One region of the Shewanella sp. SM71 genome, then DNA from elsewhere that is predicted to be linked to it. Evidence: predicted binding sites of a transcription regulator. Region 1 holds the regulator's gene; each other region holds the start of a gene.

Region 1 (3,284 bases):
CATTGGCGTAGGGGCTTACACTGGCTTCTTAATTTCGGCGATGAATGCCTATCCTATGCTCAACACTGCGGTACTGCCTGCGCTGTTTTTAGTGTCAGGTTTGTCGGCGGGCGCTGCGGCAAACGCGGTACTGGCGTTGCTGATGTTTAAGACTGACAGCCACGACAAAACTTTAGTGAAGATGCACGGTTTAGAATTGCCTGTGATGGCGATTGAAATCCTGTTCCTGTTCATGTTGTTCTGCGCCTTGTACTTCAAGGGCGGCGCGGCGGCTGCGGCCTTAGCATCGTTAACTTCTGGGTTATGGGCAAGCGTGTTCTGGATAGGCGTTGTCGGTATAGGTTTTGGTATTCCATTGCTGTTTATGCTGCTACCCGCCGCGACTCGCCACACTAAGGGCGCGATGATCATGGTGGCTTGTGCGAGCTTAACGGGCGTACTCGCCTTAAGACACTTTATTGTGTACGCAGGGCAAAGCTATTTAAGCTGAGTGTAATCTAGCTTTACATATTGATAGATAAAGAAAAAGCACTGGCAATGTCAGTGCTTTTTTATTGTTTGAATCTTGAGAAGGTTTGCCAGTACAAGCAGGACGCTTATTGGGGTAATAACTCAATAACCGACTTCACCGTTAGCACTAAGGCGCTGATACTGCACAGGACTAACGTCGCCATCTTTGTCTTCTCTTTATCGACACGGCCCACTAATCGTCCTGCGACTAAGTAACCTAAAATCACTGAGGGGAGCAGCATCAACGACAGCCACAGATGTTTTAATTCTAATAAGCCAGTGATCGCTAAAATGATCAATGCAATCATGGAGCTAAAAATGAAGAAGGCCGACAGGGCAGCACGAAACTGCGAGGCATCTTTGCCTGCCAACAAAATCGCCATCGGCGGGCCACCAATCGCGGCGATATTGCCGAAGATCCCTGAAACCACGCCCGCACCGAAGAGGGTTTTCTTATTCACTGGCAGGCTGAATTTATACAGGCTGAGGATCACCGCGATAGTCACAATGGCGGCGATGGATAAACCCAGTATGGGTTGAGGCGCAAACAGTAATAAACTCGCGCCGATAAAACCGCCGGGCACGCGACCTAGGAGCGCATATTGCAAGCCATTGAATTCTAAGTGACCGCGTTCACGCACTAAGGTCAGCAGGGCGATGGAGAAACCCATAGCAATAACAGGCGCAGGTACAAGTTGTGGATCGACGATATACAGCAAAGGACTGGCGACAACCGCAAGCCCAAACCCAATCAGACTTTGGGTTAAGGCGCCCAGAAACACGACCAGCGAGGCTAAGGCGAGTGTCTGTGGATCTATCATAGAAAACATAGGATTTCCTATATCCCAAACCAACTCAAGATGGTGAAATTTAAAGTTTGAAGTCGCTTGGGTATAAACAAAAAGGGATCGTTAACGATCCCTATTGATGAGCACTGTGATATGACTTTGAAAGCGACGAGTCGCTATTCCATGTCTTCCCACTCGATTCCCATTTGATCCATCAACAACTTGGCTTCGGCGGGAATGCTGTCTGGGTTATCTTTTGACAGATCTTCATCGTTGGGCAATGGCTGGCCAGTGTAGGCGTGCAAAAATGCCTCACACAACAGCTCGCTGTTGGTGGCGTGACGCAAATTATTGACCTGACGACGAGTACGTTCGTCCGTGAGGACCTTAAGCACTTTGAGCGGAATAGACACAGTAATTTTTTTTACTTGTTCATTCTTCTTGCCATGTTCAGCATAGGGGCTGATGTATTCCCCATTCCATTCAGTCATTGACTCACCTGTTATAACGCTAAATTCGGGGCAGATTTTAAACCCTTACAAAGAACAGTCAAATTATTGCTACTATTTCTTTGTGATTGCAAACAGATTTCTTTATGTTCAGACGTCTAAACGTCTTCACGCCTATTGACGATGGCGTTGGGCTTAGGTACATTTAGACGTCCAGACATCTCTATCAGTCTACCGAATTTAGGAGTCCACCCATGGCAGAGCGTCAATTAGCCACACTGGCAGTGCGTCAGGGTATCGAAAGCGATACTCAATATGGCGCAGTTGTGCCACCGATTTATTTGTCGACTAATTACGCCTTCGATGGTCATAAAAATCCCCGCGAATTCGATTACAGTCGTTCAGGCAACCCAACGCGCTGCATTTTAGGCGAAGCATTAGCCCAATTAGAAAAGGGCGCCACTGGCATAGTGACGTGCACTGGCATGGCGGCCATCACCTTAGTGACGACTTTGCTCGGCGCCGATGACCTATTAGTTGTGCCCCATGATTGCTATGGTGGTTCCTACCGTTTATTTACCAACTTGGCGAAGAAAGGCCAGTTTAAGCTCATTGTGGTCGACCAAACCGACAGCCAAGCGTTAGCCGCCTCCATTGCGCAGAATCCTAAGATGGTGTGGCTCGAAACCCCATCGAACCCGTTATTGCGTGTGGTAGATATCGAAGCCATTGCTAAGGCGAGCCATGAGGTCGGCGCGCTGGTGGTGGTCGATAACACCTTTTTATCGCCGATATTGCAACAACCCCTATTGTTAGGCGCGGATATCGTTATCCACTCCACCACTAAATATATCAATGGCCACAGCGATGTGGTCGGCGGCGCAGTGGTCGCCAAAGACGCGCAAATCGGCGAAAGCTTACATTGGTGGTCGAACACTCTAGGCTTAACGGGGTCAGCCTTTGACAGTTATCTGACCCTGCGCGGCCTGCGTACCTTAGCGGTGCGTATTCGCGAGCATCAAGCCAATGCCCAGCGTATTATTGAGGTATTAACGCAAAGCCCTGTGGTGAGTAAAGTCTATTACCCAGGGCTTGCGGATCACCCAGGCCACGCCATTGCGGCCAAGCAACAACAGGGCTTTGGCGCTATGCTGAGTTTTGAACTAAAAGGCGGCGAGGCCGAAGTGGTGGCCTTTTTAGGTGCACTCAGCTTATTTAGCGTGGCGGAAAGTTTAGGTGGCGTCGAAAGTTTAGTGGCCGTGCCCGCAACTATGACCCACAGAGCCATGGAGCCGCAGGCGCGCTTCGAGGCTGGTATTAAGGACACCCTATTGCGTCTATCGGTGGGTATTGAAGATGCCGCCGATTTAGTTGCAGATATTCAAGCAGGATTAGCCGCCGTTGCGGCTTGTCAGTAGAGGAATAATAGATGGCACGTTGTCACTTACATAAATTTGGTGGCTCCAGTTTAGCGGATGCCGATTGTTATCGCCGAGTCGCCCATATCCTGTTAACCCACGGTCATAGTGATGATCTC
Region 2 (3,284 bases), on a different contig from region 1:
TAATTGATGAAACCACCATGCAGCGAAGCACCGTTCATAATGCCACTCATGCCGAATTCACGCACGCCGTAGTAAATGTAGTTACCGGCTGGATCGTCTTGAATACCTTTAGAGCCAGACCACAGTGTCAGGTTAGAACCCGCTAAGTCAGCAGAGCCGCCTAACAGTTCAGGTAACATGGCACCGAAAGCACCGATGGCATTTTGTGAAGCTTTACGGCTCGCAATACCTTCGGCTTTGTCCTGTGATGCTTGCACGAATGCCTGCGCTTTTTCTTCGAAATCAGCAGGTAATTCACCTTTCAGTACGCGGCGCTCGTATTCAGCAGCCAGTTCTGGGTAAGCTGCGCTATAAGCCGCAAACTTCTCGTTCCATGCCGCTTCACGGGCCGCACCGGCTTCTTTGGCATCCCAACCCGCATAAACGTCAGCAGGGATTTCAAATGGTGCGTATGGCCAGCCAAGGAATTCGCGGGCTGCTGCAATTTCCGCATCGCCTAATGGCGCGCCGTGGCAATCGTGGCTGCCAGATTTGTTGGGTGAACCAAAACCGATAATGGTTTTGCAGCAAATCATGGTTGGTTTATCAGTAACTGCTTTCGCCGCTTCGATAGCAGCACGGATTGCCGCACTATCGTGACCGTCAACACCGGCAATCACATGCCAGCCGTAAGCTTCAAAACGCTTTGGCGTATCATCGGTAAACCAGCCTTCAACATGGCCATCGATAGAAATACCGTTGTCATCCCAAAATGCGACCAGTTTGCCTAGACCTAAAGTACCGGCTAATGAACAGGCTTCGTGGGAAATACCTTCCATCAAACAGCCGTCGCCGACGAAGCAGTAAGTGTAGTGATCAACGATATCGTGACCATCACGGTTAAACTGTGCCGCTAAGGTTTTTTCAGCAATCGCCATACCGACAGCATTGCTGATGCCCGCGCCGAGTGGACCCGTTGTGGTTTCAACACCAGGGGTGTAACCGTATTCTGGGTGACCCGGGGTTTTTGAATGCAATTGACGGAACTGTTTTAGCTCTTCAATTGGTAATTCATAACCAGTCAGGTGAAGTAAAGAGTAAATCAGCATTGAACCGTGACCGTTAGAGAGGATAAAACGATCTCTATCTACCCATTTCGGATTGTTCGGGTTGTGCTTAAGGAAATCATTCCACAGCACTTCAGCAATATCTGCCATACCCATTGGGGCGCCGGGATGGCCTGAATTTGCTTTTTGAACTGCATCCATACTTAACGCACGGATTGCGTTTGCGAGTACTTTACGGGAAGACATGCTCTCTCCTGCTTGTTTGTGGGGTCTAGCGGGCAATTTGGATGCATATTTTCCCCTACATGCCAGTGTGACGCAAACTAAAATTGCCATTCACTCAGCAAAAGATGGCCGAATATGTACCCAAACAACCTGAAGATGCAGGATTCAGGTAGCTTGAGTATATAAGTCGCAGAAATAAGCTAGTCACTTTGCTAGCGTTTACTTGAGAGGGCATAGCAAGGATCACTTGTAATGGAGAAATAAATTTCTCAAAAACATAGTAAACTTAATGCTATGAAATATAAGTAAAATAATCTATTTATGACGGAGCGTAGTCGTTTTCAGGTCACAATCTGAGAGGATTTTTTATTATCGGGGGTGATCGGCAATCGGATTTAAACTAAAATAGCCGTCTAGATGTAGATGCTTCTACACGTTTGAATGCTAACGACGAGATTTTCCTACTATGGCAAAGCACTTGTTTACTTCTGAGTCGGTCTCAGAAGGTCATCCCGATAAGATTGCAGATCAGATTTCTGATGCTGTGCTAGATGCAATTCTGGCTCAAGATCCAAAAGCACGCGTAGCGTGTGAAACTTATGTCAAAACCGGCATGGTATTAGTGGGTGGTGAAGTCACTACCTCTGCCTGGGTTGATATTGAAGAAATCACCCGTAAAACGGTGCGTGAAATTGGTTATACCCATTCAGATATGGGGTTTGATGCAGACTCGTGCGCAGTATTAAACGCCATTGGTAAGCAATCACCCGACATCAATCAAGGTGTAGACCGCGCAGACCCTGCAGAGCAAGGTGCTGGCGATCAAGGGTTAATGTTTGGCTATGCCAACAACGAAACCGACATTCTGATGCCTGCACCTATCACCTATGCTCACGCATTAGTGAAACGTCAGTCTGAAGTGCGTAAAAATGGCACGCTACCTTGGTTACGCCCAGATGCGAAAAGCCAAGTCACTTTTGCCTATGATGATGGCAAAATTGTCGGTATCGATGCAGTTGTGTTATCGACTCAGCACAGAGATGACGTTTCACAAGCCGACTTAATTGAAGGCGTGATGGAAACCATCATCAAGCCAGTATTACCGGCTCAATGGCTAAACAAAGACACTAAGTTCTTTATCAACCCAACTGGCCGTTTTGTTATCGGTGGTCCAGTAGGCGATTGCGGCTTAACGGGTCGTAAGATCATCGTTGACACTTACGGCGGCATGGCCCGTCATGGTGGTGGCGCATTCTCTGGTAAAGATCCATCAAAAGTGGACCGTAGCGCAGCATACGCTGCCCGTTATGTGGCAAAAAACATAGTTGCAGCAGGTCTTGCTGATCGCTGTGAAATCCAAGTGTCTTACGCTATTGGTGTGGCAGAGCCGACCTCTATCAGCATCGAGACCTTCGGTACCGGTAAAGTATCTGAAGAAGTGCTGATCAAGTTAGTACGTCAACACTTTGAACTGCGCCCGTACGGTTTAACGGCCATGCTAGATTTAGCACGTCCAATTTATCAAGCGACCGCCGCTTATGGCCACTTTGGTCGCAGCGAATTCCCATGGGAAGCGACTGATAAAGCCGAAATATTGCGCGCTGACGCGGGTCTATAGTCTTAATTCATTTCAATTTTTACACTTAAGACCCATAAAAAACCGCTACCCAGCGGTTTTTTTATGTCTGACATTTAGTTAGATTAATAGTGCTAAGACAAATATGGCAAGATAAAAAGCAGCATATACACAGACCATTAGAGTGCACTGACCCCATGACCGATAACGCCATCTTATTACAGCAACTTCAATCTTGTGCATGGGCAGCCAACGTAGGTCAGCCAGAGGAAACAGCAAAGACATACGGCACATTAGAGGAGATCGCCGCTTTTCTTGAATCCGATCCTGAAGCCTTTTTTGAAACACCTTACGAAATCCAATATGAAAGCCTGTGTGTAACTGATCATGACTTGGCAAATTCGTTAAAAACAAAGGCAGTAGTAAATGATGTGCAT
Region 3 (3,284 bases), on a different contig from region 1:
TAATGCAATGCCGCACTGCCGTAATGGATTGGCATTTGGCGACCTTTACCAAGATCTTTCTCGTTACTGAACATCTGATTCATAAACTGTTCAGTGGTAAAGCCGCGATAACGCAGCGCCGCATGCTCGCGATATTGCGCGAGGATCACATCTTCTTGATCGAGTGCGGCCACACTGCCGACAATCGCTGCTTCTTCACCCGTACAGGTCATGTAGAAGCTGATGCGCCCTTGGCGCTGGGCACCAAGCATACGTTCATCAAGTACCCGAGTGAATACACAGGTATCGTAAATTTTAGTGGCTAAGGTTTCATCTATCACAGGCAAAACCGCGGTTTCATAAGTGGTGCCGTCGGCTTGTAGAATTCGAAGGATAGGAATGTGTAGCGATGCCTTATCCAAGAAGCCGACACGGTGCACTGTATCAGTGTTGAGTGTTGCTTTGCTCATATTGTGCTCTTGTTATCTCATTACGCATCAAAGCGTTTTGATGCGTCTGTTTATACGAATATGCCCGACGAACATTACGTTAACGTAAACTACCTATCAACCATTGGCATAGCTCAAACCACAAGTTATCCCTGCCACGCATGTATATATTGCTTTACAAGCCTAACGCACGTCCGCATTCACCGCAGGGATCAGGCAAATCACAGTGCGATTGCCAATAGGCACTTTGGCATTAGGGAACACGACAGACTCAAACTCATGTTCCACTTTAATTTCTTGCCCACCTTCCCGCGCTAAAACAAAGCCCTTCGGGAAAGATCTGAAGTTTTCGACATCAGTTGCGAAGGTAAATTCAAAATCATCGAAATGTTTATTGATGACGCGGCACACTTGGTACAAGTTAACCTTATCGGCATCAAATGCATCCAGCTCCAACGGCTTAGCGGTGATCAAGCGCATGAACATTTCATGGGTCGCGATAAAACGCGTCATGTCGTTCTGCCCCATGGGATACACTTTGCCAAGCTCAATGGTAAAGGCATCGGCACCGTAGCGTTCAGAGGAAAAATAACTGAAGGTCGTGGTCGGTTCGTGGTGGAAAAGTACTGTATCGACGCCGCTTGCGGCTAAAAACATAATTTGCTCGCCGCTAAAGGCGCGCCCTGGACGGTAGGGATAGATAGCGAACTTTTCATGCTTCGAGGCGCGCATCGCCGTGTGCAAATCATAATGGATGCGCTGACGTCCATCGGCAACCGTAGTATAAAAACGATCGACATAGGCTTCGAGTTTTTTTGCGCGTACTCGCTCAGGGTTCACTAACCCTGGTGGATTGGAATGCTCACCACTAAAGAGACGATTCATGTTTTCGTCAATAATCCGCGTGCCGTTATTAATCGCTAATGGGTTACCAATGAGAAATAAAGTGCACTGCTTTGCGATGATCTTTTGCTGTAGAAGTTGTTTAATTAAGCTATTGCAGAGTTCAATGGGCGCGGTCTCGTTACCGTGAACACCGCAGGAAAGCACAATATCTTTTCCTTCATTCTGTATTGGTTCGAAAACAATAACACCGGTATCCCACACTTCCACTTGAGTATGATCGCCTAAGTTAAATGAAAATTCGCCATCGAACTGTTCAGGATGGGCTAAGGTGAGCGCTAAAAAATCCTTTGAATCTAACAGAGCTTGTAACACAGAATTCTCCTTATAATGGTGTGTAACAGTATTGGCGCAATAACATAAGTGCTGGCAGTAAATAACCTCTTAAGCATTTTTCTCACCGCGGTTAGTCTCACTCGCACCTAAAAAACGGCTTCAATACTAACACATGTTTTTAGTGCTGTTCTCAGACATTTATTGCCGTAGGACCCAGTTTTAAGCGGAATGACATTCAACTAAGCTGATTGTTAAATTCTCAGGACATTCCCTAAGAATTTCCCATGATAAATATTCCAGCTTGAGGCTTGCTTTTGCACTCAAGTTTTATCACAATCCTTAGCCATCTAGACTTCTATTGGATTTAATTATGGCGTTAGCAACCTTTGGTGCCGGCTGTTTCTGGGGCGTAGAGTATTTTTTTAGACAAGTGAACGGCGTATCGAATGCCACCTGCGGCTATATGGGCGGCAATAATGCGGCGACAACCTATGAAGAAGTCAAAAAAGGCAAAACGGGCCATGCCGAAGTGGTGCAAGTGGAATTCGATCCCGCCCTTGTCAGTTATGAAGACTTGCTCGATGTATTTTGGAAAAACCACAATCCAACGAGTCTGAACATGCAAGGCGGAGATATTGGCACTCAATATCGCAGTACCATTTTCTTCCACGACCGTGAGCAAAAAGCGGCCGCAGAAGCCTCAAAGTTAGCTTTTGCCCGCTCGGGCCGTTGGGGATTACGCCATATCGTTACTGAAATAGTGCCACTTCAACAGTTCCATGTGGCTGAGGAATATCATCAAAATTACATCGATAAGAATAACTTACCGAGTTGTCATATCGAGTACTAAATACGGTCAAATCAGTATTAGATCAACTACTCACAGCTGAATTAGACACAAACAAAAACGCACTCAAATCTGAGTGCGTTTTTTATTTTGAGACGTTAGCTAAACCTACTACTGCATTAAGCGTTTAGCGCCTTATCAATTAATGCCTGCGCATCTTTGATGATCTCAGCCAAATGCTGCTCACTGATAAAACTTTCGCCGTAGATTTTAAATAACGCTTCAGTGCCCGATGGACGCGCCGCAAACCACCCATTAGCTGTGGTAACTTTGATGCCGCCAATCGCCGCATTATTGCCTGGCGCATGGGTTAACACGTTTTCGATTGTCTCACCTGCAAGCACAGTGGCATTTAAAGTATCGGCATTGAGCAAAGCAAACTTGGCTTTGTTTTCAAGGCTGATTGGGCTATCGATACGCTTATAGAAACTTTGGCCAAATTGTTTTACTAGCTCTTGATGGCGTTGACCTGGGGTTTTACCTGTCACCGCAAGGATCTCTGCGGCAAGTAACCCTAAAATGAAGCCGTCTTTATCTGTGCACCATGTACTGCCATCACGGCGTAAAAATGCCGCGCCAGCACTCTCTTCACCGCCAAAGGCGATTGTGGCTTCGGCTAAACCGTCGACAAACCACTTAAAGCCCACTGGCACTTCGAGTAACTTTTTGCCGTGGAAAGCACAGATTTTATCGATAAGCGCACTCGATACTAAGGTTTTACCTATGGCTAAGGTATCACTCCAATCTGGTCTGTGTGTCAGTAAATAATCGATAGCGACCGCAAGATAATGATTCGGATCCATCAAACCCGTACCAGGGCAAACTATGCC

What was found. The regulator MetJ, encoded in region 1, represses methionine synthesis genes. The targets are predictions, from matches to a motif close to TAGACGTCTAGACGTCTA.
Region 2: a site for MetJ is predicted at 1,678-1,695, ahead of metK (methionine adenosyltransferase). Genes of this name have one in related genera too.
Region 3: a site for MetJ is predicted at 1,948-1,965, ahead of msrA (peptide-methionine (S)-S-oxide reductase MsrA). Genes of this name have one in related genera too.

Annotation. Positions count from the first base shown of each region.
Region 1 is NZ_JAKKRW010000031.1:12,186-15,469, forward strand. It holds gene nrfD (NrfD/PsrC family molybdoenzyme membrane anchor subunit) at 1-490, shown strand, start outside; gene L5L97_RS21795 (sulfite exporter TauE/SafE family protein) at 597-1,340, opposite strand; gene metJ (met regulon transcriptional regulator MetJ) at 1,475-1,789, opposite strand; gene metB (cystathionine gamma-synthase) at 2,002-3,165, shown strand; gene L5L97_RS21810 (bifunctional aspartate kinase/homoserine dehydrogenase II) at 3,177-3,284, shown strand, end outside.
Region 2 is NZ_JAKKRW010000002.1:178,850-182,133, reverse strand. It holds gene tkt (transketolase) at 1-1,292, opposite strand, end outside; gene metK (methionine adenosyltransferase) at 1,738-2,889, shown strand; gene L5L97_RS03285 (hypothetical protein) at 3,045-3,284, shown strand, end outside.
Region 3 is NZ_JAKKRW010000012.1:132,468-135,751, reverse strand. It holds gene L5L97_RS13465 (thiamine pyrophosphate-dependent dehydrogenase E1 component subunit alpha) at 1-449, opposite strand, end outside; gene astE (succinylglutamate desuccinylase) at 612-1,646, opposite strand; gene msrA (peptide-methionine (S)-S-oxide reductase MsrA) at 1,978-2,457, shown strand; gene pgm (phosphoglucomutase (alpha-D-glucose-1,6-bisphosphate-dependent)) at 2,574-3,284, opposite strand, start outside.